Regions from separate parts of the Streptomyces sp. NPDC005820 genome, predicted to be linked through region 3. Evidence: riboswitches for the same ligand, from Rfam matches in the RefSeq annotation. Region 3 holds a riboswitch; each other region holds the start of a gene.
What was found. Region 3 has a riboswitch for S-adenosylmethionine ahead of ABZ464_RS01220 (aminotransferase class V-fold PLP-dependent enzyme). Riboswitches for the same ligand answer to the same signal wherever they lie in the genome.
Positions count from the first base shown of each region.

Region 1: linked by a shared signal. The riboswitch ahead of thrC (threonine synthase) and the one ahead of ABZ464_RS01220 (aminotransferase class V-fold PLP-dependent enzyme) in region 3 are both predicted to bind S-adenosylmethionine.
Region 2: linked by a shared signal. The riboswitch ahead of ABZ464_RS33925 (putative leader peptide) and the one ahead of ABZ464_RS01220 (aminotransferase class V-fold PLP-dependent enzyme) in region 3 are both predicted to bind S-adenosylmethionine.

Region 1 covers NZ_JBEXXE010000007.1:137,850-148,023, reverse strand. Annotated here, with positions in the region: gene groL (chaperonin GroEL) at 1-1,206, opposite strand, end outside; gene ABZ464_RS10925 (cold-shock protein) at 1,544-1,750, opposite strand; gene ABZ464_RS10920 (MoaD/ThiS family protein) at 2,202-2,477, opposite strand; gene thrC (threonine synthase) at 2,523-3,803, opposite strand; SAM riboswitch class I at 3,822-3,960, opposite strand; gene ABZ464_RS10910 (glucosyl-3-phosphoglycerate synthase) at 4,097-5,041, shown strand; gene ABZ464_RS10905 (trehalose-6-phosphate synthase) at 5,158-6,642, shown strand; gene otsB (trehalose-phosphatase) at 6,630-7,463, opposite strand; gene ABZ464_RS10895 (DUF3263 domain-containing protein) at 7,564-7,794, opposite strand; gene ABZ464_RS10890 (extracellular solute-binding protein) at 7,830-9,065, opposite strand; gene ABZ464_RS10885 (ROK family protein) at 9,267-10,174, shown strand, end outside.
Region 2 covers NZ_JBEXXE010000032.1:111,496-121,669, reverse strand. Annotated here, with positions in the region: gene ABZ464_RS33945 (LLM class flavin-dependent oxidoreductase) at 1-740, shown strand, start outside; gene ABZ464_RS33940 (NtaA/DmoA family FMN-dependent monooxygenase) at 737-2,137, shown strand; gene ABZ464_RS33935 (LLM class F420-dependent oxidoreductase) at 2,244-3,167, shown strand; gene ABZ464_RS33930 (DUF1684 domain-containing protein) at 3,240-4,064, shown strand; SAM riboswitch class IV at 4,154-4,267, shown strand; gene ABZ464_RS33925 (putative leader peptide) at 4,303-4,419, shown strand; gene ABZ464_RS33920 (ABC transporter substrate-binding protein) at 4,618-6,237, shown strand; gene ABZ464_RS33915 (ABC transporter permease) at 6,241-7,200, shown strand; gene ABZ464_RS33910 (ABC transporter permease) at 7,197-8,120, shown strand; gene ABZ464_RS33905 (ABC transporter ATP-binding protein) at 8,117-9,793, shown strand; gene ABZ464_RS33900 (LLM class flavin-dependent oxidoreductase) at 9,807-10,174, shown strand, end outside.
Region 3 covers NZ_JBEXXE010000001.1:262,956-273,129, forward strand. Annotated here, with positions in the region: gene ABZ464_RS01195 (NlpC/P60 family protein) at 1-523, opposite strand, end outside; gene ABZ464_RS01200 (NYN domain-containing protein) at 736-2,079, opposite strand; gene ABZ464_RS01205 (hypothetical protein) at 2,117-2,356, opposite strand; gene ABZ464_RS01210 (rhomboid family intramembrane serine protease) at 2,521-3,255, shown strand; gene ABZ464_RS01215 (Lrp/AsnC ligand binding domain-containing protein) at 3,252-3,533, shown strand; gene ABZ464_RS01220 (aminotransferase class V-fold PLP-dependent enzyme) at 3,568-4,938, opposite strand; SAM riboswitch class IV at 5,135-5,251, opposite strand; gene trpD (anthranilate phosphoribosyltransferase) at 5,330-6,394, opposite strand; gene ABZ464_RS01230 (cytochrome bc complex cytochrome b subunit) at 6,504-8,141, opposite strand; gene ABZ464_RS01235 (Rieske 2Fe-2S domain-containing protein) at 8,138-9,196, opposite strand; gene ABZ464_RS01240 (c-type cytochrome) at 9,193-10,005, opposite strand; gene ABZ464_RS01245 (heme-copper oxidase subunit III) at 10,066-10,174, opposite strand, start outside.

The sequences.
Region 1 (10,174 bases), on a different contig from region 3:
CTTCGCGTTGCGGACGGCGTCCTCGATGCGGTGCTTGCGCTCCTTGAGCTCAACCTCGGTGGCGGCACCGGCCTTGATGACGGCCACGCCGCCGGCCAGCTTCGCCAGACGCTCCTGGAGCTTCTCGCGGTCGTAGTCCGAGTCGCTGTTCTCGATCTCGGCGCGGATCTGGTTCACACGGCCCGCGACCTGGTCCGAGGAGCCGGCACCGTCGACGATGGTGGTCTCGTCCTTGGTGATGACGACCTTGCGGGCCTTGCCCAGCAGGTCGAGGGTCGTGTTCTCGAGCTTGAGACCGACCTCCTCGGAGATGACCTCGCCGCCGGTGAGGATGGCGATGTCGTTCAGCATCGCCTTGCGGCGGTCGCCGAAGCCCGGGGCCTTGACCGCGACGGACTTGAAGGTGCCGCGGATCTTGTTGACGACCAGGGTCGACAGGGCCTCGCCCTCGACGTCCTCGGCGATGATCAGCAGCGGCTTGCCCGACTGCATGACCTTCTCCAGGAGCGGGAGCAGGTCCTTGACCGAGCCGATCTTGGAGTTGGCGATCAGGATGTACGGGTCGTCGAGAGACGCCTCCATACGCTCCATGTCGGTGGCGAAGTACGCCGAGATGTAGCCCTTGTCGAAGCGCATACCCTCGGTGAGCTCCAGCTCCAGACCGAAGGTCTGGGACTCCTCGACGGTGATGACGCCTTCCTTGCCGACCTTGTCCATGGCCTCGGCGATGAGCTCGCCGATCTGGGTGTCGGCGGCGGAGATGGAGGCCGTGGAAGCGATCTGCTCCTTGGTCTCGACATCCTTCGCCTGCTCGAGCAGCGCACCGGAGACGGCCTCGACGGCCTTCTCGATGCCGCGCTTCAGAGCCATCGGGTTGGCGCCGGCGGCCACGTTGCGCAGACCCTCGCGCACCAGGGCCTGGGCCAGGACGGTCGCGGTCGTCGTGCCGTCACCGGCTACGTCGTCCGTCTTCTTCGCGACTTCCTTGACCAGCTCGGCGCCGATCTTCTCGTACGGGTCCTCGAGCTCGATCTCCTTGGCGATGGACACACCATCGTTGGTGATCGTGGGGGCGCCCCACTTCTTCTCGAGGACGACGTTGCGACCCTTGGGGCCGAGCGTCACCTTGACGGCGTCCGCGAGCTGGTTCATGCCGCGCTCGAGGCCGCGCCGCGCCTCCTCGTCGAACGCGATGATCTTGGCCATGTGAAGTGGTCCCTCCAGGACTGGGGGTGATTCCTTCGGACCGCGCCCGCGCCCGCGACGGACGGCTCGCATGCCGCGTGGTTCCTTGCCCCACCTGGCCTGCGGGCCTCACCGACCCGGTCCTTCTTTGTCACTCTCACCTTCAGAGTGCTAACGCCAATGATTAGCACTCGGCATGGTCGAGTGCAAGCGCCTCCCGCGGACTGGGGTCCGCCGAGGCGTCTGCCGGGGCGTCTGCCGGGCCGTCTGCGCGGGGCATGCCGAAGGGCCCGTACCCCAGGAGGTACGAGCCCTTCGAAGATGAAACAGAAGAACGACGCTTCAGTCGGCGCGTGCTTCAGCCGGCCGCCAGCCGGACCATGTCCGCCTGCGGCCCCTTCTGACCCTGCGAGATCTCGAAATCGACCCGCTGGCCCTCTTCCAGGGTGCGGTACCCGTCCATCTGGATCGCGCTGTAGTGGACGAAAACATCCGCACCACCGTCGACCGCGATGAAGCCGTACCCCTTCTCCGCGTTGAACCACTTGACGGTGCCCTGAGCCATGCCTAACTCCCCTATTACTGGCCCTTGCACAGATCCACACTTCGCGGATCCGGGTCAGACCTCACCCCCCAGTTGGTTGGGGGCGTGCGCCGGAACGCGTCGACCGCGGCCGAATGTATCTGTCCAACTGCCCTCTGCAACAGGTCACTTGGACGAGAATTCTGGACGCACGCGATCCGGAATGTGGCGAGAATTCGCCAGAATTCAGGGCAAGTCGGGCCCCGCAAAAGCCACAAATGCCACGCAAGAGGTGCGCACTTTGGCTACTTCTTGTCGGGCGTCAGGCAGAAATCAAAGATTCCGGATCAGGTTTCGCGACCCGGTTCCCCAACTGTACCGCGCTCAACCACACTGAATTGCCCCCTCCGCTTCTCTCACGGAGGGGGCAATTCGATGAACAATCGGTAATCACTGTTACCGACGGTTACTACCGGTGGGTACTGACCGAAGGTCAGCCGCCGGCGACGGCCGGGATGATCGACACGCCCGCCCCGTCCGGGGTCGCCGTCTCCAGGCCCTGCTCGAACCGGACGTCGTCGTCGTTGACGTACACGTTCACGAACCGGCGCAGCTTGCCCTGGTCGTCCAGGACGCGCGCGGCGATCCCGGTGTGGTTCTTCTCCAGGTCGGCGATGACCTCGCCGAGGGTGGCGCCTTCGGCGGCGACCTCGGCGGCACCGCCGGTGTAGGTGCGCAGGATGGTGGGGATGCGGACGTTGACGCTCACGATGTGACCTCCGGTCAGGTGCATGCTTTCAAGGGCGCGGGGGAACTACGCGAGCCCAGCCTCGTGGAAGGACTCGAGGCTGGGGCGGATCGTCGCGGTGAGCCCGGTCCCGGCCACCGCGTCCAGCGTCTTCAGACCATCACCGGTGTTCAGCACGACGGTCGTCTTCGTGGGGTCCAGCAGACCGTTCTCGATCAGCTTCTTCGTGACGCCGACGGTCACCCCGCCGGCGGTCTCCGCGAAGATCCCCTCGGTCCGGGCGAGGATCCTGATCGCCTCGACGACCTGCTCGTCGGTCACGTCCTCCACCGCACCGCCCGTGCGGCGCGCGATGTCGAGGACGTACGGACCGTCCGCCGGGTTGCCGATCGCCAGCGACTTGGCGATGGTGTTCGGCTTCTGCGGGCGGACCACGTCGTGCCCGGCCTTGAAGGCCACCGACACCGGCGAGCAGCCCTCCGCCTGCGCGCCGAAGATCTTGTACGGCTTGTCCTCGACGAGCCCGAGCTTGATCAGCTCCTGCAGACCCTTGTCGATCTTCGTGAGCTGGGAGCCGGAGGCGATCGGCACGACCAGCTGGTCGGGAAGCTCCCAGCCGAGCTGCTCGGCGATCTCGTACGCCAGCGTCTTGGAGCCCTCGGCGTAGTACGGCCGCAGGTTGACGTTGACGAAGCCCCAGCCCTCGCCCGCCGGGTCGCCGATGAGCTCGGAGCAGAAGCGGTTGACGTCGTCGTAGTTGCCCTCGATGCCGACGAGCTCACCGCCGTAGATCGCGGCCATGACGACCTTGCCCTGCTCCAGGTCGTGCGGGATGAACACGCAGGAGCGGAAGCCGGCCCGGGCGGCGGCGGCGCCGACGGCACCGGCGAGGTTGCCGGTGGAGGAGCAGCTCAGGGTCGTGTAGCCGAAGGCCCGCGCGGCCTCGACGGCCTGGGCGACGACCCGGTCCTTGAAGGAGTGGGTCGGGTTGCCGGAGTCGTCCTTGACGAACAGCTTGCCGGCCTCGACGCCCAGCTCGCGCGCCAGGTTGTCGGCCTTGACGAGCTTGGTCCAGCCGGGGTTGATGTTGGGCTTGTCGGCCACGTCCGCGGGGACGGGCAGCAGCGGCGCGTAACGCCAGATGTTCGCGGGTCCCGCCTCGATGCGCTTGCGGAGCTCCTCCGGGGCATAGGAGGAGAAGTCGTATGCGATCTCGAGCGGGCCGAAACATTCCTCGCAGGCGAAGACCGGGCCGAGGGGTACGCGGTGCCCGCATTCGCGGCAGCTCAGTGCCGTGGCGGGACCCAGGTCTACGGTGGATTCGGTTGCAACAGTCTGCGCAGCCATGTGAGGCGAGGCCCTTTCTCCTCATCTTCCTCACGACGCATCTCGCCGTGAGACGGATTTGGCACCTTCCCTAGCCGGGAGCCTCGCGTGAACGAGACCGGCTGGAGGGTTGCCGGGGCTTCATCGGGCCGTATCCCTCTGCCCCTCTGGATGAGCGGTATGAAGTTGTGAACGGCGGGCCACCGAGGACATGCGATGGTCATCCGCGTTGTTCAAGACTGTAACCGACAACCTGGACAGTTGAGATAGTCGTCCGAACCGCGAGATGGATCACAGGTGAAGGAGCCGCCCACGTGCTGGAAGAAGTCGAGCGCTGGCTGACTACCCGCTCCTGGACCGCGAGCGATCGCCCGCTGCACCGGATCATGTCCGCCAAACGGTCCTCGGGACAGACGGTCAGTGTCGTCCTGCCCGCGCTCAACGAGGAGGAGACCGTCGGCGACATCGTCGCGGTCATCCGCCATGACCTCATGCAGCAGGTACCGCTCGTCGACGAGCTCGTGGTCGTCGACTCGGGCTCGACCGACCGCACGGCCGAGGTCGCCGCGGCGGCCGGCGCCCGCGTCGTCCACCGCGACGCGATCCTGCCCCGCCTCCCGGCCGTGCCCGGCAAGGGCGAGGTCCTGTGGCGCTCCCTGCTCGTCACGACCGGCGACATCGTCTGCTTCATCGACGCCGACCTGCGGGAGTTCTCCTCGGACTTCGTCTCCGGCATCGTCGGCCCCCTGCTCACCGACCCCGCGGTCGACCTCGTGAAGGGGATGTACGACCGTCCCCTGGGCGGCGCCGCCGGGCAGGGCGGCCGGGTCACCGAGCTGATGGCGCGCCCCCTGCTGAACATGCACTGGCCGCAGCTGGCCGGTTTCGTGCAGCCGCTCGGCGGCGAGTACGCGGCCCGCCGCTCGCTGCTCGAACAACTGCCGTTCCCGGTGGGGTACGGCGTCGAGCTGGGGATGCTGATCGACGCGCTGCACCTGGTGGGCCTCGACGCGCTCGCGCAGGTCGACCTGGGGGTGCGCAAGCACCGTCACCAGGACGGTCAGGCCCTCGGCCGGATGGCGGCGGCGATCTACCGCACCGCCCAGCTCCGCCTGGCCCGCGGTCACCTCGTCCGCCCCTCCCTCACCCAGTTCGAGCGGGGCGCCGACGGCTTCGAGCCGCGTACGTACTCGGTGGACACGGAGGAGCGGCCGCCGATGGCGGAGATCGCGGAGTACCAGTCCCGCAAGGTCGCCTAGCGGGGCCGTGTAACACCGTGGGCAGGTCGTATACAGGTGAATACGGCTGGATACGACCCGCCCACGGAGCGCGACCGTACGTTTGAGCGTTTCCCGACCGGGCTAGGTTGAGGCGTATGGCTTCCACGCACGACACTGCTGCTCGGGGTGCTCAGGTGCTGGTCGCGTCCAATCGCGGCCCGGTCTCCTACACGGTGGGCGAGGACGGCTCGCTGCACTCGAAACGCGGGGGTGGCGGGCTGGTCTCCGGCCTGTCGGCCATCGGCCCCGAGGCGGGCGCCCTGTGGGTGTGCTCGGCGCTGTCCGACGGCGACCGGGAGGCGGTCCGGCGCGGGGTCGGCGAGGAGGGCGTGCGGATGCTGCCCATCCCGGCCGACGTGCACGCGGACGCCTACAACGGCATCGCGAACTCGGTGCTCTGGTTCATCCACCACCTCCTCTACCAGACCCCGCTGGAACCGGCCTTCGACGCGGAGTTCCGGCGCCAGTGGGCGTCGTACGAGATGTACAACCGCGCCTTCGCGGAGGCGCTGGCGCAGGAGGCGGGGCAGGGCGCGGCGGTGCTCGTCCAGGACTACCACCTCTGCCTGGTCCCCGGCATGCTCCGCGGCCTGCGCCCCGACCTGCGCATCGGGCACTTCTCGCACACGCCGTGGGCACCGGTGGACTACTTCGGGCTGCTGCCGCAGGACATCCGTGAGCAGCTGGTCCGGGGCATGCTCGGGGCAGACCGGCTGGGGTTCCTCACCCATCGGTGGGCGGCGGCGTTCTCCGCGTGCGTGCAGGCGACGGACCTCGAGCTGGCGCCCCGGATGGGCCAGGCGGGGGTCCCCGAGTCGTTCCAGTCGGTCCCCGGCTGGAAGGGGCCCGGCCACCGGACCTGGATCGCCGTGCACTCCCTCGGCGCCGACGCCGAGTTCCTGCGCGAGCGCTCGCACCGGCCGGACGTGGAGGAGCGGATCGCCGCCCTGCGCGAGGAGATCGGCGGCGAGGGGCGGCGGACGATCGTCCGGGTCGACCGCACCGAGCTGTCGAAGAACATCGTGCGCGGGCTGCTGGCCTACCGGCAGCTGCTCGACGACCACCCCGAGTGGCACGAGCGGGTCGTCCACATCGCCTTCGCCTACCCGTCCCGCCAGGATCTCGCCGTCTACCGCGACTACACGGCGGAGGTGGCACGGCTGTCGGCGGAGATCAACGAGCGGTACGGCACGCCCGGCTGGACCCCGGTCCTGCTGAACCTCGAGGACGACTTCGCCCGCTCCCTGGCCGCCTACCGCCTCGCGGACGTGGCCCTGGTCAACCCCATCCGGGACGGGATGAACCTGGTCGCCAAGGAGGTCCCGGTGGTCTCCGACGAGGGCTGCGCGCTGGTGCTGTCGCGGGAGGCCGGGGCGTACTGGGAGCTGGGCGAGGACGCGATCGTCGTGAATCCGTACGACATCCTGGAGACGGCCCGCGCGCTGCACGAGGCCCTGACCATGAAGCCGGAGGAGCGCGCCGAGCGCGCCAAACGGCTCGCGGCGGCCGGGACCGCGCTGCCCCCGGCCCAGTGGTTCCTGGACCAGCTGACGGCCCTGCGGGACCTTCAGCCGAGCTGACCGGCCAGGTCCCGCAGCAGCCGTACGACCCCTGCCGGGCCGTCGACGACCAGGTCGGCGCGGGTCGCCAGGTCGGTGACCTCGGTGGAGCCGCTGCAGACGAGGAGGCCGGGGACGCCGTCCTGGCGGAGTTTCTCGACGGCGGCGAAGGCGGGGAGGTCGCCGAGGTCGTCGCCGGCGTAGAGGACGGACTCGGCGCCGGTGGCGCGGACCTGGTCGAGGAGGGCGACGCCCTTGTCCATGCCGGGCGGGCGCAGCTCCAGGACGTACCGGCCGGGTTCGACGATCAGGCCGTGGCGGGCGGCGAGGCCGGCGAGGGGCTCGCGGAGGGCTTCGAAGGCGGCGAGGGGGTCGATGGCGCGGCGGGTGTGCACGGCGACGGCCCGGCCGCCCTTCTCCTCCACCCAGACGCCCTGCCATCCTCCGGCGTTCTCCAGGACGGCGGGCAGTTCGGCGCGGACGGCCGCGACGCCGGGGTGGGGTGCGGGGGCGGTGATCCGCCCGGTGCGGGCCTCCCAGCGTTCGGCGCCGTAGTGGCCGAGGACGGTGAGGCCGTCCAGTCCCGTGGCGCCCGCGAAGCCGCCGTTGCGTACCGCGACCTCGGCGGGGCGGCCGGTGATGACGGCGAGCGCGGCGATCTTGGGGGCGAGGGCGGTGAGGGCGGGGAGCGCGTCGGGGTGGGCGCGGGCGTCCTCGGGGTTCTCGACGATGGGGGCGAGGGTGCCGTCGAAGTCGAGGGCGACGAGGGTGGTGGAGGGGCGGTTGATGATGGCGTCCAGAGCAGTACGGCCGGCTGCGGTGGTGGGTGCGTGAGTGCCCATACGGTGACGATAGCTGCGGGGGTGCCGTTGTGGGGCGGGGGTGGGTCGCGAAGGGGCGCGGGGAACTGCGCGACCGGCCACGACGGAGCCGCGGTCGGATTCAACGGTCGGCTCTACGACCCTCGCGCACCCTTCTCAGCCTGTTCACCGTCACCGGGTCGTGGGCCAGTGCCCTCGGGTCGTCCAGGAGGGCGTTCAGGAGCTGGTAGTAGTGGACCGGGGAGAGGTCGAGTTCCTCGCGGACGGCTCGTTCCTTGGCGCCGGGGCCGGGGAAGGTGCGGCGTTCCAGGGCGAGGATGGCCCGTTCCCTCGGCTCCAGTTGTTCCTGCATACCCCGCACCGTAACCCCGGCCGCCGACACCCGGCTCACTCCCCGGCGGCGTTCTCCGCCGTCATCGCCGTCGACTGGAGGTCGGACAGGACGGTCGCCGGGTCGCCGGAGCGGGCCACGGCCTTTCCGATGCCCTTCTTGACGGCCGCGCTGACCCGCGCCCAGGAGGTGCGCCCGACCGGGTAGACCTCGGCGAGCGGGAGTTCCTCCAGGAAGGGCCGCAGCTCGGCGTCCTGCGCGGCCGTGCTCATGATCTGGGAGGCGGAGTTGGTGACGGGCAGCAGGTCGTACTCGCGGGAGAAGCCGAGCACGTTCCGCTCGCTGTAGACGAAGTCGAGGAACCGGCCGATCTGTTCGGCGTGCCCGTTCTTCCTGAAGGCGGTCATCCAGTCGGCGACGCCCATGGCGACCTTGGAGGGGCCGTCGACGCCGGGCATCGGCACCATGCCGAACTTCACGCCGCTCTTCTGCGCCATCTTCATCAGGGAGGGGTGGCCGTTGAGCATGCCGACCTGCCCGTCGGCGAACGCCGCGAACGCGTCCGCGCGGTTGAGCGAGCCCGGTGCGACCGGCCCGGTGAGCCCCTTGCCGACCAGCTTGTTCTTCAGCCAGTCGAAGGTCTCGACGTTCTCGGTGGAGTCGATGCTGTAGCCGCCGGCGGTCCGGGCGTAGGCGCCGCCACCGCTGAGCAGCCACTGCAGGGTCTCGGCCTGCGCCTCCTCGGGCCCGAGGGGCAGCGCGTAGGGGTACTTCACGCCTTCGGCCTTCAGTTTCGCGGCGTCCTCGGCGAGTTCGGCCCAGGTGGTGGGCGGGGTGATCCCGGCCTCGGTGAAGAGGGTCTTGTTGTAGAAGAGCAGCCGGGTGGAGGAGGCGAACGGCATGCCGTACTGCACGCCCCGCACCTTGCCGGCGGCGGCGAGCTGCTGCACGAAGTCTGCCTGGACGGTGACGGAGAGCAGGTCGTCCGCCTTGTAGAGCTGGTCGGCGGCCGCGTAGTCGGCGTACGAGCCGATCTGCGCCATGTCGGGCGGGTGTCCGGCGTCGACCATGGCCTTGACCTTGGCGTCGACGTCGTTCCAGGAGGAGACGGTGACGTCGACGGTGACGTCCGGGTGCTTCTTCTCGTACGCCTCGACCAGCGCGCTCCAGTATTTCGTGGAGCTGTTGGCGGCGCTGTCGCCGTAGTCGGCGGCGACGAGTCTGAGGGTGGTGTGCTCGGAGCCGGTGGTCAGTCCGCAGCCGGACAGCACCGCCGCCACCACGATCGCCATCACTGACTTTCCTGCCCGCCGGTGCACGTGCTGTCCCTCAATCCCGATTCGATTGTTCATACCAATGGGTCCGATATCCGGAACAAGGTCTACACCATACGGGTGGACTAGACCTCTTTTGGGTCTCATGAGGCGGCACGGTACCCCCAAGACGGATAAGTGGACTAGACCTCTTACCGGTCCTCGGGCCACACTGTTCCCGTGAGACATGTCATCGCCCTCGACGTGGGCGGCACCGGGATGAAGGCGGCCCTGGTCGGCGCCGACGGCGCCCTCCTGCACCAGGACCGCCGGCCGACCGGCCGTGAGCACGGCCCCGACGCGGTGGTCGACGCCATCCTCGGCTTCGCCGCCGACCTGCGCGCGCACGGCGTCGAGCGGCTCGGCGAGCCAGCGGCCGCCGCCGGGGTCGCGGTGCCCGGCATCGTCGACGAGGCGGACGGCATCGCCGTCTACGCGGCCAACCTGGGCTGGCGGGACGTCCCCCTGCGCACGCTCCTCGCCGAACGCCTCGGCGCCCCCGTCGCCCTCGGCCACGACGTCCGCACCGGCGGGCTCGCCGAGGGCCGGGTCGGCGCGGGCCGGGGCGCGGACCGCTTCCTGTTCGTGGCGCTGGGCACCGGCATCGCGGGCGCGATCGGCGTCGACGGCCGGGTGGAGGCGGGGGCGCACGGCTTCGCGGGCGAGATCGGCCATGTCGTCGTACGGCCCGGCGGCACCCCGTGCCCGTGCGGGCAGCGCGGCTGTCTGGAGCGGTTCGCCTCGGCGGCGGCGGTGTCCGAGGCCTGGGCGGCGGCCTGCGGGGACCCCGACGCGGACGCGGCGGACTGCGCCAAGGCGGTCGCGTCCGGCGACCCGAACGCCGTCCGGGTCTGGCACCGGGCGGTGGACGCCCTCGCCGACGGCCTGGTCACCGCCCTCACCCTGCTGGACCCGCGCACCCTCATCATCGGCGGCGGCCTCGCGGAGGCGGGCGAAACCCTGTTCACCCCCCTCCGGGACGCCGTCCGCACCCGGGTCACCTTCCAGAAACTCCCGGAGATCGTCCCGGCGGCCCTCGGCGACACCGCGGGCTGCCGCGGCGCAGGCCTGCTGGCCTGGGATCTCCT
Region 2 (10,174 bases), on a different contig from region 3:
TCACGGAGGAGGAGCGTCCCGAGACAGCCCGCGCGTGGGGGCGCCCGCTGGTCGCCGACGCCGACGCGCGGGCCCGGGAGTCGAGGGACGGGGTGGAGGTGGTCCGTGCCCTGTGGGACTCGTGGGAGGACGACGCGGTCATCCGGTCCGTGGCCACCAGCCGCTACCTCGACCGCGAACGGCTCCACTACATCGACTTCACCGGTGACACGTATGCCGTCAAGGGCCCGGCGATCGTGCCGCGCCCGCCGCAGGGACAGCTCGTCGTCCTGGGCCCGCCCGACCGGGTTCCGGCCGCACAGCTCGACGTCGCTCTCGTCGAGGGCCGCGACCCCGCGTCGGTCGCAACGGCCGCCGCCGGGGCCGGTACCCCGCGCGTGTTCGCCGAGGTCGAGGTGGCGCTGGACACCCCACAGGGCACGGCGGCCGAGCGCGTCGCCGACCTGGAACGGCACGCGCCGTGGAGGGACCGGGCAAGGCTCCGGCACATCGGTTCTGCAGACCAACTGGTCTCTCTTCTCGGCGAGTTGAGCCCTCACGTCGACGGCGTACGGCTGCACCCGCTGGTGTTGGACGAGGACCTGCCCGTCCTCTCCCGCCTCGTCTTGCCGGCCCTGTCCGAGCGGCGTCTCGTCGCCCGTCCGCTGCCCGGTACGTCCCTGCGCTCGACCCTGGGTCTGGAGCGCCCTGCCAATCGCTTCGCCGCCGCTGCCGTGGCCGCCCAGGAGGACGCCCGATGACCCGCACCGATCCCCTCGACGTGCCCCGGCCGCACGCCCAGCTCCACTTCGGGGTGTTCTTCCAGGGCGTCAACCACTGGACCATCTGGTCCGCCCCCGACAGCGGCTCCCAGATCGACCCGGCCTCGTTCCGCCAGGTCGCCCAGACCGCCGAGCGCGGCCTGTTCGACGCGTTCTTCCTCGGCGAGGGGCTGCGGCTGCGCGAGGTCGACGGCAGGATCCACGATCTCGACGTGGCCGGACGGCCTGACGCCATCACCCAGCTCGCCGCGCTGGCCGCGGTCACCCGCCGTATCGGCCTGGTCTCCACCTCCAACTCCACCTTCAACGAGCCGGCCGACCTCGCCCGCCGCCTCTCCGGCCTCGACCTGCTCTCCGAGGGCCGCGCCGGCTGGAACGTGGTGACCACGGACAACGCCTGGACCGGCGCGAACTTCCGCCGCGGCGGCTACCTCGACCACGCCGACCGCTACCGGCGTGCCGAGGAGTTCCTCACCGTGGCCCGCGCCCTGTGGGACGGCTGGGAGGACGGGGCAGTCGCCCACTCCGTCCGCGCGCCCGTTTGGTCGGCACCCGGTGCCGTACACCAAGTGCGTCACAGGGGACCGCAGTTCGACGTCGACCTCGCTCCGACCCTGCCGCGCAGCGCCCAGGGGCACCCGGTGATTTTCCAGGCCGGTGACTCCGGCGAGGGACGCGACTTCGCCGCCCGCAACGCCGACGTCATCTTCTCTGCGCACGGCAACGACTTCGACGACGCGATGGCCTTCGCCGACGACATCCGGCACCGGCTTCGGGCGGTCGGGCGCCCCGACGACGATCTGCGGATCCTGCCCGGCACCGAGATCATCCTCGGCGCCACCGAGGAGGAGGCCCAGGAGAAGAAGCACTGGATCCGGCTCCAACAGGTCACCCCGGCCACGGCCTTGGGGATCGCCGGGCTGTTGTGGGGCATCGACCTGTCCGACCGCGACGCGGACGGGCCGCTTCCGAAGGAGGACCCGGTCGTCAGCGAGAACGACGGCTCCTTCGGTGCCCGACGCATCGCAGACCCGCGCACCGTCGTGGCCGAATGGCGGGCGAAGGCGGAGGCGCACGGCTGGTCGCTGCGCGAGACCGTCATCGCGCTCGGCCCGCAGCGCGGGCACGTCGGCACTCCGTCCGGTCTGGCCGACAAGTTCGCCCACTTCGTACGGCACGGCGCGGTCGACGGCTTCAACGTCACGCCGTACCTCATCCCTGACGGCCTCGACGACATCGTCGACCTGCTCGTCCCGGAACTGCAGGAACGCGGGATCTACCGCACCGAGTACACCGGCACCACCCTGCGCGAGAACCTCGGCCTGCGCGCACCCCTCACCCACCGGTCCGCACCGGACCGACGACAGGCGGGCTGAACCCCCGGGCCGCCCCTTCCACTCATGACTGAGTACACATGACTGACAAGAAGCTGTCACACACGGACCGGAATGCCGGTCCGGCCGACGCCCGTTCTGAACTGACATGACTGTTGGAGTAGCGCTCAACGCGTCCGACGCGCCGAACCAGGTCGACGCCACTGTCCAACTGGCCCAGGAGGCCGCAGAGTTCGGTGTTACGTCGGCCTGGTTCGGGCAGACCTTCGGCGCGGACTCACCCCAGCTCGCGGCGATCGTCGGGCGCGAAGTGCCCGGACTGCAGGTCGGCACCTCCGCGATCCCCGTCTTCGGCCGCCACCCGCTGCTCGTCTCCAGCCAGGCCCAGACCGCCCAGGCCGCGACCCACGGCCGTTATCACCTCGGTCTGGCGCTGGGCACGAAACTGCTGACGGAGACCGGCTTCGGCCTGCCTTTCGAACGCCCCATCGCCCGGCTGCGCGAATTCCTCACCGCGCTACGGCAGTTGACCGAGACCGGCACGGCCGACTTCCACGGCGAGCTGCTCACCGCCACCACACCGATCCCGGCGCGGGTACCGGGCGCCGAGAGCGGTGTGCCCCTGCTGGTTGCCGCGATGGGGCCGCAGGCTCTGCGGGCAAGCGGTGAACTCGCGGACGGGATCCTGCCCTATCTGGCGGGACCGCGCGCCCTGGCGGACCACATCGTGCCCACGCTGACCGCCGCGGCCGAGGCCGCAGGCCGCCCCGCGCCCAGGATCGTGGCCCTGGTGCCCGGCGTGGTCACCGACGACGTCGACGCGGTGCGGGCGAAGGCCACTGAGAGCCTTGCCTTCTACGAACAGATCCAGTCCTACGCGCGGGTCATCGAACTCTCCGGCGGCCGGCGGGCCGCCGACCTGGCCGTGATCGGCGACGAGAAGGCGGTCGAGGCCGAGGTACGCCGTTACCGCGATGCCGGCGCCACCGAGGTCGTGTTCTCGGCCACCGAGATCGCGGGAGAAGCCGATCGTCGACGGACCTGGCGACTCCTCGGCGAACTGGCCGGCTGAGTACACCCGTCGACTCGACACCCCCCTGCATCCCCGTCCCCGAAGGCATTCCCCGCACAAAGGAGATTCCCCATGACCACCGAGGCCACCACCACAGACCTCCACGCCTTCACCGAGACCTGGCGGGAGTGGTACCGCACCCAGGAGGCCCGGCTCGCCGCCCCGCACGGGTTCCTGGCGATCACCGGCCTGCACTGGCTCGACGACCGGCCCCAGCGCTTCCCGGACGCGCCCGGCTCGTGGCACACCGGCCCCGAAGGCGTCGTCGTAGACCTCGACGAGGGCGAGGAGCTGGTCGTCGACGGGACGCCGGTGCGCGGCGAGCACCGCTTCGGCGTGCTTCCCGAGCGCGGCGGCGTCGACGCCGTCTGGGGAGACGCCGTCATCGAGGTCGCCAAGCGCGGCGGCCAGGACATCGTGCGCCCCCGGCACCCGGACGCGCCGCTGCGCACGGCTTTCACCGGCACGCCCGCCTACGCCCCCGACCCGCGCTGGGCGGTAACTGGCCGGTACATCCCCTTCGATACACCGCGGCCGACCACCGTGGGCGCCGCGGTCGAGGGCCTTGAGCATGTGTACGACGCTCCGGGGAGGGTCGAGTTCGAGCTCGACGGGCGCCCGCTGTCGCTTACCGCGTTCCCCGGCCACGGTGCGGGCCGGCTGATGGTGCTGTTCACCGACGCGACCTCCGGGGTCACCACCTACGCCGCCAACCGGGCCCTGGCCCTCGAACCACCCGCCGCCGACGGTACAGTCGTCCTGGACTTCAACCGCGCCGCGAACCTACCGTGCGCCTACACGGACCTGGCAACCTGCCCGCTGCCTCCGGCCGAGAACCGGCTGCCGGTGGCGATCGAGGCCGGTCAGAAGATCCCCCGCGAGCGCGGCGGCTCCTGAGCGGGACGCACGCTGGCCCCGGACTCCCCTGACGAGGCGTCCTTTTGCGCCATTGACGTACGACAAGACCGCTCCGTACGATCACGAACGGCATTGAGTGTCAGCGTCAAGCCCTGGCTCGCTGACCGGCAACCCTCCCGCGCGGTGGGGTGCTCCAGGTGAAAGCCCGGCGGGATCACCGACGATCTCCGCAAGCGCGTGGCCCCGTGACCGGGGCCGGATCAGGTGGAGGACCGATATGCGGCACGGTGGTGACCTCAGCGCCCGCTACGCCGGCGCCACCGTGTTCTCCCGGCTCTCGCGTCGGCGCCACATCGACCTCAAGCGTTCGACCAGCTGTCTCTGTCAGGTCTGACGGCCCTTTTCGCCGCTGGTCGCAGTCCCGAAGCAGTCCTCGCCGCTTCCGTCTGCCCCTGACTCCCTCCTTTCCCTGATCCCTGTCTGCACAGCGCTCCCCCGACGTCGGCATCACGCCGATCGGGGCCGCACGCCCACGCACGGCCATGTCCCGTACCAGCGCCGTGCCTGGTGACACGAGTAGGAGAAGCCCTCCGTGATCGCACTTCCCCATGTCAGAACCTCTCGGTGGGCGGCGCTGACCGCCCTTGTAACCACCAGCGCCCTGCTGACCGCCTGCGGATCGGGCGGCGGCGACACGGGCAGCGGAACCGGGCAGCCCAAGTCCGGCGGCACCCTGACCTTCGCGGTGGGTTCGGACGCCGGCTGCGTGGATCCGCAGCAGGTCGCCAGCAACGAGACCATCTACTCGGTGCGCCAGCTCGTGGACTCCCTGACGGACCAGGACCCGAGGACCGGCAAGATAGTGCCGTGGCTGGCGAAGAGCTGGGACATCAGCTCCGATGCCACGGCGTTCACCTTCCATCTACGCTCGGGCGTCACCTTCAGCGACGGCTCGAAACTGACCGCGCAGGTGGTCAAGGACAACTTCGACGCGGTGCCGAAGCTCGGCGCCCTGGGGACGCTCGCCGAGGGCTATCTGAGCGGCGTCAAGAGCACCACGGTGGTCGACCCGCTCACCGTCAAGGTGACCTTCAGCCAGCCCAACGCCCAGTTTCTGCAGGCCACTTCGACCCACTCGCTGGGGATCGAGTCGTCGGCGAGCGTGAAGAAGACCCCGCAGCAGAAGTGCAGTGACGGGGTGATCGGGTCCGGGCCCTTCGTGCTGAAGCAGTACGTGCAGAACCAGTCGATCACCCTGGCCAAGCGTGCGGGATACGCGTGGGGTTCCTCGCGGTGGAGCAAGGAGGGCGAGGCGTACCTGGACAAGCTGGTGTTCAAGGTCGTGCCGGAGGCGGGTGTGCGGGCCGGCAGCCTGCAGTCTGGCCAGGTCGACGCCGTCTCCAGCGTCGGCAAGGCCAACGAGGCGGCCCTCAAGGGCGGCCAAGTCACCCTCCAGCGACGGGCCAACCCCGGCGTCGTGTTCGGTCTCGGCCTCAACAACTCACGGCCGCTACTCAAGGGCGCCAAGGTGCGCCAGGCGATCCTGTACGCCATTGACCGGCAGCAGATCGCCGACACCGTCTTCCCGACCGGCACGCAGCCGGCCACCAGCGTCCTCGCGCACACCACACCCGACTACACCGACCTCACCTCCGGCCTGACCTTCGACGCCGCCAAGGCCAAGTCCCTGCTGGACGGGGCCGGCTGGAAGACCGGAAGCGACGGCATCCGCGCCAAGGACGGCAAGAAGCTCAGCCTGACCATCAAGTGGCTCCCCAACGCGGCCACCAACCAGCCCGCCCTGGAGCTGATCCAGCAGCAGCTCAAGGCCGTCGGTGTCGACGTGACCCTCAAGCAGCTCCAGATCACACAGTTCGCCCCAACCCTCCAGTCGGGTGACTACGACGCGGTGTGGGGCAACGTGACCCGCGCCGACCCCGACATCCTGCGCAGCTCCTTCTCCACCAAGCTGGCCAACTTCTACCGCCTGCCCGTCAGTTCCCTCGACACCGCGCTGTCCGAGCAGGCCGCGACCGTCGACGCCGCCCAGCGCAGTCAACTGGTCACCCGGGCACAGCAGTTGATCGTGCAGAACGCCCACTACGTGCCGGTGGTGGAGCTCCAGACCCAGCTGGGCGTGGCGAAGAAGGTGCACGACCTGAACTTCGACGCCTCCAGCCGGATCCAACTGCACGACACCTGGATCGGCTAGCGCATGCGCCGCTATGTGATCAAACGGCTGGCCCAGGCGGTCGGGGTGCTGTGGGCGGCCTACACGGTCTCGTTCCTGGTGCTGGACTATCTGCCGGGCGACCCGGTCACGGCGATGGCCGGCGCCGGTATGGACTCGGGGCAGGTCGACCCGAAGCAGATCGCGGCCCTGCGGCACGAGTACGGCTTCGACAAACCGGTGCTGGTGCAGTACGCCGAGTACCTCGGCCGGGCGGTGCGCGGGGACTTCGGCGACGCGGTCTCCACCGGTCGGCCGGTGACCTCGACGCTGGCCGACGCGCTGCCGCAGACGCTGCAGCTGACCGGCGCGGCCCTGTTGCTCGCGGTGCTCCTCGGCGGCGGCCTGGCGGTGCTGGCGACATACACCGCCCAGCGCTGGCTGCGGCAGCTGCTGCTGTCCCTGCCGCCGCTGGGGGTGTCCGTCCCGACGTTCTGGGTGGGGCTGCTGCTCGTCGAGGCATTCTCCTTCCGGCTGCACTGGTTCCCCGCGTTCGGCAACGACGGATTCAAAGGGCTGGTGCTGCCGGCGCTGACTCTGGCGGTGCCGACGGGCGCGCAGATCGCCCAGGTGCTCGCCAAGAGCCTGCTCACCGCGCTGGACCAGGCGTATGTGGAGACCGCGCGGGCCAAGGGCGCCGGGCGGTGGCGAATCCATCTGCGGCACGCGCTGCGCAACGCGTCCCTGCCTGCGCTGACGGTCGTCGGCCTGCTGGTGGGGCAGCTGATCGCCGGTTCGGTGGTCGTCGAGACGGTGTTCTCCCGCGACGGTCTCGGCCGGGTGACCGCGGCTGCGGTCACGGCCCAGGACATCCCGCTGGTCCAGGGGGTGGTGGTGTTCGGGGCGCTGATCTTCGTGACGACGAACCTGGTCATCGACCTGGTCTATCCACTCCTGGACCCGCGGATCGTCGTAGCCTCGGGCAGAAGGGCGGCCCTCGCATGAGCCAAAGCCTTGTCGACGACCCGGCCGAGGCCGCACTGGGACTGGCCCGCCCGGTCGAGGCGCGGTCAGGGCCGGAGCCGGGACACCGCGTGGACGTACGGCGTCTGCTGCGCTTCGTGGTGCGCCGCCCGGGTCTGCTGCTGTCGGTGGTCGTCCTCGTGCTGGTGGTGCTGGCCTCGTTCTGGCCCGGCCTTTTCACCTCGCAGGACCCGCTGAAGGGCGTCCCGTCGCAGAACTTCCGCGCTCCGAGCGGTAGTCACTGGTTCGGCACCGACGAGTTGGGCCGCGATGTCTTCTCCCGTGTGGTCCACGGCGCCCAACTGTCCCTGAAGGCAACGCTGATCGCGGTGCTGGTCGCGTTCGTGGTCGGCGGGCTGCTGGGGGTGGTCGCCGGGTTCGTGGGCCGCTGGGTGGACGACGTGCTGATGCGCTTCGTCGACGTGCTGCTGTCCATCCCCGCGCTTTTCATGTCCCTGGCCCTGGTCACCGCGCTGGGCTACGGCACGGTGAAGGTGGCGGTCGCGGTCGGCATCGCCAGCGTCGCCTCCTTCGCGCGGGTGGCGCGCGCCGAGGTGCTGCGGGTGCGGCAGGCGGTGTTCGTGGAGGCCTCGCGCGCGAGCGGGGCCCGCTGGTACTCGGTGCTGGGCCGGCATGTGCTGCCCAATGCCGCGGGCCCGGTGATCGTCCTGGCCACCCTCGACTTCGGCTCTTCCATCCTGGCCGTCTCCGCCCTGAGCTTCCTCGGCTACGGCGCTCCCCCGCCGGCCCCGGAGTGGGGCACGTTGATCTCCGACGGCCGCAACTACCTCGCCAACGCCTGGTGGTTGACCGCGCTGCCCGGGCTGGCGATCGCCGCGACCGTACTGGCCACCAACCGTATCGCCCGGGCTCTGGACGGCGAATGGTCCCGGCAGCGATGACCGACAAACGTAAGAACGGTGAGGACGTGAGCACACCACTGCTGGAGATACGCGGCCTGTCGGTGTCGTACCGCACCCGGGGCGGCACGGTCGAGGCCGTCCGGGGCGTGGATCTCGACGTGTGGCCGGGACAGGTGACGGCGGTGGTCGGCGAGTCCGGATCCGGCAAGAGCACGACCGCGCACGCGATCACCCGGCTCCTGTCGGCGAACGGCAGCATCGACGCGGGCACCCTCCGCTTCGGCCGACACGACCTGGCCACCCTGTCGGAGGCGGAACTGCGCAGCGTGCGCGGGGCGCGGATCGGACTGGTCCCGCAGGACCCGACGGTCTCCCTCAACCCGGTCAAGCGGATCGGCGACCAGGTCGCCGAGGTGCTGCGCATCCACGGTCTGGCGACCCGCCGATCGGCTCCCGCCGAGGCGGTCGCCGTGCTGGACCGGGCCGGGCTGCCCCACGCGGCCACCCGCGCCCGGCAGTACCCGCACGAACTGTCCGGCGGCATGCGGCAACGCGCCCTGATCGCCATCGCCATCGCCGCGAAGCCCGAGCTGATCATCGCCGACGAGCCCACGAGCGCGCTCGACGTCACCGTGCAGCGGATCATCCTGGACCATCTCCAGCGCCTCACAGAGGAGTCCGGCACCGCGGTCCTGCTCGTCACCCACGACCTCGGGGTCGCAGCCGACCGGGCGCAACGGCTGGTGGTGATGTCCCAGGGCAAGGTCGTCGAGGCGGGCCCCACCCGCGACGTCCTGGCCGACCCGCAGGACGCCTACACCCGGCACCTGCTGGCCAGTGCCCCGAGCCTGACCACCGCCCGGCCCCGCACCCCGGCCTCCCTCCCCAAGGCGGAGACGGCGCCCTTGGTCGAGGTTCGCAACCTGGTCAAGGAGTTCAGGCTGCCCCGCGCCGGGGACGGGCCCCGCACTCTGCGCGCCGTCGACGACGTCAGCTTCACCCTTCAGCGGGGCCAGACCCTCGCCTTGGTCGGCGAGTCGGGCTCGGGCAAGTCCACCACGGCCCGCCTGGTGCTCCGTCTCGCAGACGCAACCGCCGGACAGATCCTGTTCGACGGCACCGACATCACCACCGCCAAGGGCGCCCAAGCCAGGCAGCTGCGCCGCCGCTCCCAGCTCGTCTACCAGAACCCCTACGCCTCGCTCGACCCCCGATTCTCCATCGCCGAGGTGATCACCGAGCCGCTGCGCGCCTTCAAGGTCGGCGACCGCGCCTCCCGGCTCACCCGGGCCCGTGATCTGCTCGACCGGGTGGCCCTTCCGGCCACGACGCTGGAGCGCCGCCCGGCGGAACTGTCCGGCGGGCAGCGACAGCGCGTGGCCATCGCCCGTGCCCTCGCCCTCTCCCCCGACCTGGTGGTCTGCGACGAACCGGTCTCCGCGCTCGACGTGTCCGTGCAGGCCCAAGTCCTCGACCTGCTGGCCGAGTTGCAGGCCGACACAGGGGTGGCGTACCTCTTCATCTCACACGACCTGGCCGTCGTACGGCAGATCGCGCACCAGGTCGCCGTGATGCGGGCGGGCCGCATCGTCGAGGCAGGTCGACCCGAGGACCTCTTCACCCGCCCCCGCCACGAGTACACCCGCGAACTACTCGTGGCGATCCCCGGCGGCCGCGTCCCCACCTCCGCCGCCGAGACCACCACGAGCTGAGGACCACGGTCGCATGAGCACTCCCACCATCACCTCACTGGCCTTTCTCACCCCGGGCAACTTCGCGGACGACGACCCGTACACCGGCCTGGAGGAGACACTCCAACTCTTCGGGTACGGCGAACGGCTCGGCTTCGACGGCGCCTGGATCCGCCAGCGCCACCTCGAACACGGCGTCGGCTCGGCTGCCGTATTCCTCGCCGCGGCCGGCCAGCGCACCGAGCGGATCGAGCTGGGCACCGCGGTCATCCCGATCGGCTACGAGAGCCCCTTCCGCCTGGCCGAGGACCTCGCCCTGGCCGATGTGCTGTCCCGCGGCCGCCTCCAGGTCGGCTTCAGCACCGGCATGCCGCACGCCGACCTGCTCGGCGACCTGGTGCA
Region 3 (10,174 bases):
CGGTCCGGGTGGCGGCGAGGTCCTTGAGCTTGGCCGAGGCCTCGGAGCGTTCCTGCGCGAGCTCGCGCTGCTTCTCCTGGATCTTCTTCAGCGCCTCGACCTGCTGGGCGCTGAGCTGGTCGGCGGCGGACGCCTTGTCCAGGTAGTCGTCCGGGTTCGAGGACAGGAAGAGCTGGAGGGAGGAGTCGATGGTGCCCGTGCGGTACTGGGCCGCGGCCGCCAGGCCTATGGAGTCGCGCAGCTCGTTGAGCTCCTCCTGGCCGCGGGCGACGTTGTCCTGGATGGTGGAGATCTCCTTCTGGAGCTTCTCCTGCTTCTCCTCGGCTCCGTTGAGCTTCTCGGTGGCCTGCTCCTGCTCCTCGTAGAGCTTGTCGACCTTGGCCTTGACCTCGTCCTTGGAGAGCTTCTCGGCAGGCGCCGCGTTGGCGGCCTGGGAGCTCAGAGCGACGGCAGCGGCGGCTGCGGTGGTCAGCACGGTCACGCGTACGCGACTCGGCTGCTTCGGTCGACGGTGGGACGCCACGGAGACGGGCTCCTTCTTTTGAGTGATCACCCGTGTGGAGGTTCGAGCACCAGACCTTAGTGACCCCACTGTGATCAGTTCAAATCCCCGGCCACAAAAATCACGTCACGCAACGCAGTTTTTTCACGTAACTCACCTGCCGTGACGCTGGCTTGACTTTACGTTGCGTGACGATTCCGCCAATTCGGGCATTAAGCCTGTAACTTCGCCCTTCAGGACAGGCGCTTGAGAAGCATCGCGGAAGCCACGGGTCGGGCACCCGCCTTCGCGACCCCGTCGGCGACCTCCCGGTCGGTCGAGGCGACGATGACCGGTCTCCCCGGGGGCTCGGCCCGCACCAGCTGGCGGATGAGTTCGTCGGCGGTGACCCCCGCCTTGGAGAACAGCACCCGCACCCCGCGCGGCGGCGCGAGCAGCACCGGAGCGGCCAGTTCGGCGCCGTCGAAGACACAGGTGACCTCGGCGCCGGTCTGCGCGGCGAGCGCCGAGAGCTGCCCGAGCAGCCGCAGCCGCTGCTTCTCCAACGGCATCTGCGGATAGCCGGTCTTGGTCACGTTGTAGCCGTCGACGACCAGATGCGCCTGGGGCAGTGCCAACAGCTGGTCGAGAATGGCCGGATCGTGCTCCGACAGGGCACGTGCGGCGATGTCCTTCGGGGTCATTCGTCCCGGTTCGACCGCATCGACCGTTTCCGCCGGACGGACGGACACCGGCGGCAACGCCAGCTCGCGGCGCAGCCCTTGGGCGGCGTCCAGCACGGTGTCCAGCAGCAGCCGTACCCGCATGTCCTCGACGCTGCGCCCCTCACGGGCCGCCCGCCGGGTGGCCTCCAGGGCCGCCTCGGCCTCCCCGAGCCGCGCCTTGAGCCGCCGGGTCTCGCTCTCGGCGACGGACACCTGGGCCTGCCCCTCGGCCCGTACGGCCTCGATCTCGCCCTGCACCTTGCGCAGGGCCGCCTCGCCGCGCTTGACGTCACTGAGGGCCGAACGCAGCTTGCGCTGAAGCGATTCCGCTTCCTTCTTCGCCGCGTCCAGCTCGGTGCGCAGCCGTTCGGTGTCCGCGCGGGTCTGCTCGCGCGCCTGCGCCAGCTCCTCGCGCAGCCGATCCAGTTCGGCCCGGCTCTCCTCGTCGGCGCGCTCGGCGTCCGCCCGCTGGGCCTCCTCGCCGGCCGCCGTCACCAGCTTCACCCAGCCCGCGGGCCGCAGCACATAGGCCGCGGCCGCCACGTCGAGCGGGTCCGCGGCCGGGGTCGGCGAGCCGGAGTCCAGAGCGCCGGACAGCTCCGGCTGGGCGTCTCTGAACTTCTCGGCGATGCGCTGCCGGAACAGGGCATCCGTCTCCAGCGCGGCCGCCATCGCGTTGCCCGCGAACTTCGCCCGGCGATTCGGTGCGAAGCGGGCGTACTGCCGCAACTGCGCGGGAAGTTCCGCGACGGTCAGGCCGCCGAAGCCGTCGGAGACGATCTGCACGACCCGGCGGCGCACGCCGTCGGGCAGCGGACGGTCGAGCATCTCGGCGGCGCCGTCGCCCGGCCCCCCGCCTGCGCTCTCCACCATCCGTCACACCCCAATACCTGTACGGGGGCCGCTCCGCTCAGGAGCCGGCGCCCGGCCGATCCACGAGTTCCACCTGATCCACGGCGTTGCACCAGCGGCACCGCACCGACTCGATGGTCTCACTGACCACCTCGCGCTCCTCCACCTTCGGCTCTCCGGCGAGGTCGAGGTGCACATACTCGACGACCTTCGACGAGCGCGTCACGTCGAACCTGGTGAGGTTGCCGCAGAGGGTGCAGCGCCACCGCGTGGTCGCGGTCGGCAGGGGAACCGTCATCGTGACTTGTCCTTCTAGTGTCGGTCTTCCGGTCGGGTCGCGCCGGAGGCTCCCCGCTGTGCATGGCTCGTAACCCTACGGCCTGGCGGGTACTCGCCGCCCATCCGTTCACGGCGGCGAGGCGCACCGGGCGCTTCTGTCCTGGTACGTCATGCTCTGTGCTCATGATCGGCAACTGGAGCGGGACCGTCCGCAAGGCTCTGCGCGACCCCTCGGCGCCGGTGACGTACGGGCTGATCGCCGTGTGCTGTCTGGTCTTCGCGATCGGCCCGGCCTCGGGGCTCGATCCGGCGTACGGCACCGGCGACGGGCTGATGGCCGCCCAGCGGGCCTATTTCCGCCGCTGGGGCGTGGTCCCGGCGGAACTCTTCGCGGGCTCCGCGCGCGCCGTCCTGACCCCCGCCACGGCCCTCTTCGTCCACGGCAGCTGGGTGCACCTGCTGGGCAACATGCTCTTCCTCTACGTCTTCGGGGCGATGACCGAGGAGCGGATGGGCCGTGCCGAGTTCACCTTCTTCTACCTGTGCTGCGGCTGCCTCGCCCTGCTCGGGTACGCGGCCGCGCACTCCGGGTCGCCGCAGTCGCTGGTGGGGGCCTCCGGGGCGATCTCGGCGGTGCTCGGCGCGTTCCTGTACCTGTTCCCCCGGGCCCGGGTGACCAGCCTGCTGCCGTTCCTGTTCTTCCTGCCGCTGCGGTTCCCGGCCTGGGTGGTGCTGCCGTTCTGGGCGGCGCTGCAGTGGGTCGCGGTGGGACAGGCGCCCCGGGGGCCCGGGGTGGCGTATCTGGCGCACCTGGTGGGCTTCGGGCTGGGGTTCTGCTACGCGTGGGCGCGTTTCGGCCGTACGACTAGAGTGAGGGCCGCCCCAGCTCCGGCCCCCGAGGGAGAGAACCAGCCGTGATCACCGCGATCGTCCTCATCAAGACCAGCGTGGACCGGATCCCCGAGATCGCGGAGCGGATCGCCGCGCTGGATTCCGTGAGCGAGGTGTTCTCCGTGACCGGGACGTACGACCTGATCGCCATGGTCCGGGTGCAGCAGCACGAGGACCTCGCGGAGGTCATCCCGGGCAGCATCAGCAAGATTCCCGGCGTCGAGGCCACGGACACCCACGTGGCGTTCCGTACGTACTCCCAGCACGACCTGGAGGCGGCGTTCGCGATCGGCCTGGACTCCTGACCGGCCGCATCACCGCCTCCGGGGGCGAAACCTTCTAGACCGCCGGGACGCAGCGGCCGTCCTCCGTGCGGTACGTCCACTTCGGGCCCTCGGTCACCAGTTCGCGGACGGCCGCGACGAAACGGTCCACGTGCTCGTCGGGGGTGCCCGCGCCGAAGCTCACCCGGATGGCGTTGAGGGACTTCTCGCCCGGGGCCGCCTCGGGCGCGCCGCACTCGCCCTGGGTCTCGGGGGCGGCGCCCAGCAGGGTGCGGACCAGGGGGTGGGCGCAGAAGAGGCCGTCGCGGACCCCGATGCCGTACTCGGCGGAGAGGGCCGCGGCGAAGTGGGAGCTGTTCCAGCCCTCGACCACGAAGGAGATCACGCCGACCCGCGGGGCGTCGTCGCCGAACAGGGACAGGATCCTGACCTGCGGGACCTCGGCGAGGCCCGTGCGGACCCGGGTGATCAGGTGCTGCTCACGGGCGACCAAGGTGTCGAAACCGGCCTCGGTGAGGGCCTTGCAGGCCGAGGCGATGGAGTAGGCGCCGATGACGTTCGGGGACCCGGCCTCGTGGCGGGCCGCGGTCTCGTGCCACTCCACATCCACTCCCCCGTCCTCGCGCCGGGTGACCTTGCGGCTGGCGCCGCCGCCCGCGAGGTAGGGGTCGGCGGCCCGGAGCCAGTCGGCGCGGCCGGCCAGAACGCCGGAGCCGAAGGGGGCGTACAGCTTGTGGCCGGAGAAGGCGATCCAGTCGACGTCCAGGTCGCGGACGGACACCGGGTGGTGCGGGGCGAGCTGGGCGGCGTCCAGGACGATCCGGGCGCCGTGCGCGTGGGCGGCGGCCGCGAGCTCCCGTACGGGCCACAGCTCGCCGGTGACGTTCGAGGCGCCGGTGACACAGACCAGGGCCGGGCCGTGGGGGTCGCGGGCGGCGAGAGCGCGCTCCAGGGTCTCCACGGCCTGCCGCGGGGTGCGCGGGGCGTCGAGGTAGGTGACCCGGGCCTCCCGCCAGGGCAGCAGACTCGCGTGGTGCTCGGTCTCGAAGACGAAGACCTGGCAGTCGGCGGGGAGGGCGGCGGCCAGCAGGTTGAGGGAGTCGGTGGTGGAGCGGGTGAAGACCAGCTGGTCGTCGGCGCGGCAGTCCAGGAACTCGGCGACCGTGCGGCGGGCGTTCTCGAAGAGGTCCGTGGAGAGCTGGGAGAGGTAGCCGGCGCCGCGGTGGACGCTGCCGTAGTACGGGGCGTAGGCCGCCACGTCGTCCCAGACGCGCTGGAGGGCGGGGGCGCTGGCGGCGTAGTCGAGCGCCGCGTAGGTGACCTCGCCGCCGGTGACGAGCGGGACGGTGACATCCCGGCCCAGAACGGGCAGCTCCTGCGAAAGGTTGCAAACGGTACGGGCGGCGGCAGCGGTGGAGACAGACATGGCGAACTCCTGTGAGAGGCAGGCGCGGGGGTTTGGGGGCAAGCCCCCAAAAAAGTCACAGCACCGCGCCGGACGATGCGTCGACGGCACGGGAAGAGGTGAAAGGGGTATGCGGAGGCGGGGCTCGGCGCCCTATCGCATTCGCTTGCTCACAGAAGGCTCCCTCGACGACCAGGACCCCTGGTGTTCCGCGAGGGGTCCGCGCTTGCCGTGGACCTCGCTGCCCACGGCCTGGTCTTCACCCGGGGCACCCCGCCACGGACGGAGGGTTGCCGGACAGTCGGCCGGGGCCTCATGACTGTCACTCATGACCTGGTACAGGAACGTACGGGAAGTGATCGCGGTCCCGCAACTCGTGTCCGAATGACGGGACCGCCGACCCATGGCGTGGCTAGACGTGCGTGGCCGCGACCCAGCGGTCCAGGGCCTGCTTGGCCGCGCCCGAGTCGATGGACTCGGCCGCGCGGTCCATGCCCGCGCGGATCTGCTCCGCGAGGGTGCCCGGGCCCGGGTCCAGGGCGACCAGGGCGGCCGCCGAGTTCAGCAGGACCGCGTCCCGCACGGGGCCCTGCTCGCCGTCCAGCAGGCGGCGGGCGACCTCCGCGTTGTACGACGGGTCGCCGCCCCGCAAGGCCTCCACCGGCACCAGCTCGATGCCGACGTCCCGCGGGTCGAAGACCTCCTCGGTGACCTTGCCGTCGCGCACCACCCACACCCGGGAGGTGGCCGTGGTGGTCAGCTCGTCGAGGCCGTCGTCGCCCCGGAACACCAGGGAGGAGTGGCCGCGCTCGGCGAAGACACCCGCGACGACCGGCGCCATGCGCGGGTCCGCGACCCCGACCGCCTGGGCGCGCACCCGGGCCGGGTTGGTCAGCGGGCCGAGGATGTTGAACACCGTGCGGATGCCCAACTGGCCGCGCGCGGCGCCCGCGTGACGCAGCGCCGGATGGAACTTGATCGCGAAGCAGAAGGTGATCCCGGCCTCCCGGGCCACCTCCGCCACCCGCGCCGGGGTCAGCTCCAGATTGACGCCGAGCTTCTCCAGCACGTCCGAGGCGCCGGAGGCGGAGGACGCGGCCCGGTTGCCGTGCTTGACGACGGTGGCACCCGCGCCGGCGACGACGATCGCCGACATGGTGGAGATGTTGACGGTCTTGGCGCCGTCGCCGCCGGTGCCGACGATGTCGACGGTCCGGCCCGGCACCTCGATCGTGTTGGCGTGCGCGTACATGGTCCGGACGAGCCCGTTGATCTCCTCGACGGTCTCGCCCTTGGCCCGCAGCGCCACCACGAACCCGGCGATCTGCGCGTCCGTCGCCTCCCCGCGCATGATCCGGTCCATCGCCCAGGCGGTGGCGTCGGCGCTCTGGTCACGGCCGTACAGCAGGGCGTTCAGCACGTCGGGCCAGGAACGGCCCGCCGCGGTGTCGCCTCCAGCGGGGGTCACAGCGCTCATAGCCGCTCCTGGGTGTCGTAGAACCACGTGAGGCCACCTTATCCAGCTCAGGACACGGCGAAGGGCCCCGTCCGAACACCGGACGGGGCCCTTCTGTGGCGACAGTGGATCAGTGGTGGCCGTGGCCGCTCGTGATCTCCTTGTACTCCTCGACGGTCGGCTTCGGGATCTGCTGGTCCTCGCCGAAGTACGCGCCGCTGATCTTGGCGCGCAGCTTCTCGGACCGCTTGATCTTGCGCTCGACGCCGTTCTCGTCGACCGCCGGGCCGATCGCGGCCGGCTCGTACTGCTCGTGCGCCGTGATGGTGTGGAGCTGCTCCTGGCTGAGCGGCTCGTGGACCTCGATGAACTCACCGTGCGGCAGGCGCTTGATGGTGCCGGTCTCGCGACCGTGCAGCACCTTGTCCCTGTCCCGGCGCTGCAGGCCGAGGCAGATGCGCTTGGTGAGGATGTACGCGATGACCGGTCCGACGAAGAAGAAGATCCGGACGAACCAGGTGATCGAGTTGATCGACAGGTGGAAGTGGGTGGCCCACAGGTCGTTGCCACCGCCGACCAGCGTGATCATGTACATCGTGACCCAGGCGACGCCCAGCGCGGTGCGCGTGGGGGCGTTGCGCGGACGGTCCAGGATGTGGTGCTCGCGCTTGTCGCCGGTGATCCACGACTCGATGAACGGGTACAGCGCCATCGCCACGAGGACGACACCGAACAGCGTCAGCGGGATGAACACGCCCAGGACCAGCGTGTGGCCCCAGATGTTGACCTCCCAGCCCGGCATGAAGCGGATCAGACCCTCGGCGAAGCCCATGTACCAGTCGGGCTGGGCGCCGGTGGACACCTGGTCCGGACGGTAGGGGCCGAAGATCCACACCGGGTTGATCTGGGCGAGCGCCGCGATGGCCGCGATCGTGCCGAAGACCAGGAAGAAGAAGCCGCCCGCCTTCGCCATGTACACGGGCAGCAGCGGCATGCCGACGACGTTCTTGTTGCTCTTGCCGGGGCCCGCGAACTGCGTGTGCTTGTGGTAGAAGACCAGGATCAGGTGGCCCACCACCAGGCCGAGCATGATGCCCGGCAGCAGCAGGATGTGGATCGAGTAGAACCGCGCCACGAAGTCGTGGCCCGGGAACTCGCCGCCGAAGAGGAACATCGAGATGTACGTGCCGACGATCGGCGTCGCCAGGATGGCGCCCTGGGTGAAGCGGACACCGGTGCCGGAGAGCAGGTCGTCCGGGAGCGAGTAACCGGTGAAACCGGTGAACATGCCCAGGACGAACAGCAGGAAGCCGAACAGCCAGTTGATCTCACGCGGCTTGCGGAACGCGCCGGTGAAGAACACACGCATCATGTGCACGAACATGCCGGCGAGGAAGATCAGCGCCGCCCAGTGGTGGATCTGCCGGATGAGCAGACCACCGCGCACATCGAAGGAGATGTGCATGGTCGAGTTGAACGCCTCGGACATCAGCTGTCCCTGCAGCGGGACGTAGCTGCCGTGGTACTCCACCTCGTTCATCGACGGGTGGAAGAACAGCGTCAGGTACACACCCGTGAGGATGATGATGATGAAGCTGTACAGGCAGATCTCGCCCAGCATGAACGACCAGTGGTCGGGGAAGATCTTGCGCATGTTGGCCTTGGCGAGGGAGTAGATCCCCAGCCGGCCGTCGGCCCAGTCGGCGATCCGCTCGCCGGCCGGCGCCTTCCCGCGTTCGCGGGACTGCGTGTTCTCGTTGGTGCTCATCCGCGCTCCCAGAAGGCAGGACCGACGGGCTCTTCGAAGTCGCCGAGCGCCTCGAGGTAGCCCTCGTCGTTCACACCGATGCGCAGCTGCGGCAGGGCGTGACCGGCCGGGCCGAAGATGACCTTGGCGCCGTCGGAGAGGTCGAAGGTGGACTGGTGGCAGGGGCACAGCACGTGGTGCGTCTGCTGCTCGTACAGCGAGATCGGGCAGCCGACGTGGGTGCAGATCTTCGAGTAGGCCACGATGCCCTGGTGGGACCACTCGAGTTCCTGCTTGTCCTTGATGTCCGCCGGCTGGAGCCGGACGATCATCAGGGCCGCCTTGGCGATCTCGTTCTGGAAGTCCTCGTCGTGCTCCTCCAGGCCCTCGGGCTTGGCGAAGGTGAGCGAACCGACGGCCACGTCCGAGGGACGCAGCGGCTCGTTGGTGTTCATGTTGACGAGGAGCTTGCCCTTGGCCCACAGGGTGTGGCGCAGCTTGTCCTCGGGCAGCGGGCCGAGGTCGCGCAGCAGCATGACGCCGGAGAGCGGCACCAGGGCCAGCGCGCCGAACATCGTGTTGCGGATCAGCTTGCGACGGCCGATCACCGATTCCTTGGCGCCCTGCTTGAAGTCCGCGTGGACCTTCGCCCGGACCTCGGGCTCGGCCGCGATCGGGTGACGGTCGTCGGCGACCTCGACGTCGGACATCAGGGTGCGGGCCCAGTGGACCGCGCCGGCGCCGATGGTGAACAGCGCCGTGCCCAGGGTCAGACCCAGCGCGAAGTTCAGCGCGCTGACGTGCCCGATCGGGAAGACGAAGATCGACTTGTCGATCGGGATCGCCACGTAGGAGACGATGAAGCCGACGGTGGCGAGCATCGACACCGTGAACAGCAGGGCGACCGCACGCTCGGACCGCTTGGCGGCCCGCTCGTCGATGTCCTGGATGCGGTGCTCGTGGGGCGGCAGTCCCGGGTCGGCGAACGGGTTCTTCTCGTCCGCGACGGCTACCGCACCGTGGCCGTGGTCCTGCTCAGCGGGCAGGTTCTCTTCTGGAATGTCTTGGCTACTCATGACTTCTTGGCCTTTGCGGTCCGAGCGGCGACCCAGACGGCGACCGCGATCAGCGCACCGAGGCCGAAGATCCACGCGAAGAGACCCTCGCTGACCGGGCCGATACCGCCCAGCTCCAGACCGCCCGGGTTCACCGTCTCGTCGCTGTCGATCGCGTCCAGGTACGCGATGATGTCCTTCTTGTTCTGCTCGGTGAGCGTGGTGTCCGGGAAGGACGGCATGTTCTGCGGCCCGGTCTGCATGGCCTCGTAGATGTGCTTCGGGGCGACACCCTCGAGCGTCGGGGCGAACTTGCCGTGGGTCAGGGCACCGCCCTTGGCGCTGGCGGTGTGGCACTGCGCGCAGTTGGTGCGGAACAGCTCGCCGCCCTTGCCGATGTCGGCGCCCTCCGTGCCGTACTCGGCCTCGGTGGGGACGTTCGGGCCGGCGCCGAGCGAGGCGATGTATGCGGCCAGCTGGTCGATCTGCGCCTGGGTGTAGATGACCTTCTTCCGCGGCACCTGGGCGCCCTGGGAGGTCGCGGCCGGCATACGCCCGGTGCCGACCTGGAAGTCGACGGCTGCGGCGCCCACGCCGACCAGGCTCGGGCCGTCGGAGCTGCCCTGACCCTTGGTGCCGTGGCAGCTGGCGCAGCCTGTGGCGAAGAGCTTCTTGCCCTCGTCGATGGCCAGGGACTGGGCGGTTTCATCTGCCTGCGCCTTGCTCGCGGGCGCGAACGCGGCGTACAGCCCCCCCGTGCACGCCAGCGCGAGGAGTAGGACGACGAGCGCCGCCAGCGGATGGCGTCGTCGTACGGAGAGCTTTTTCACGGATTACCCCGGTGTCAGGATCTTCTGCGTCGATGCTTGCGATGGCGGGAACGGGCCCGGCTACTTGATCATGTAGATCGTGGCGAAGAGGCCGATCCAGACGACATCGACGAAGTGCCAGTAGTAGGACACGACGATCGCGGCGGTCGCCTGCTCGTGGGTGAACCTC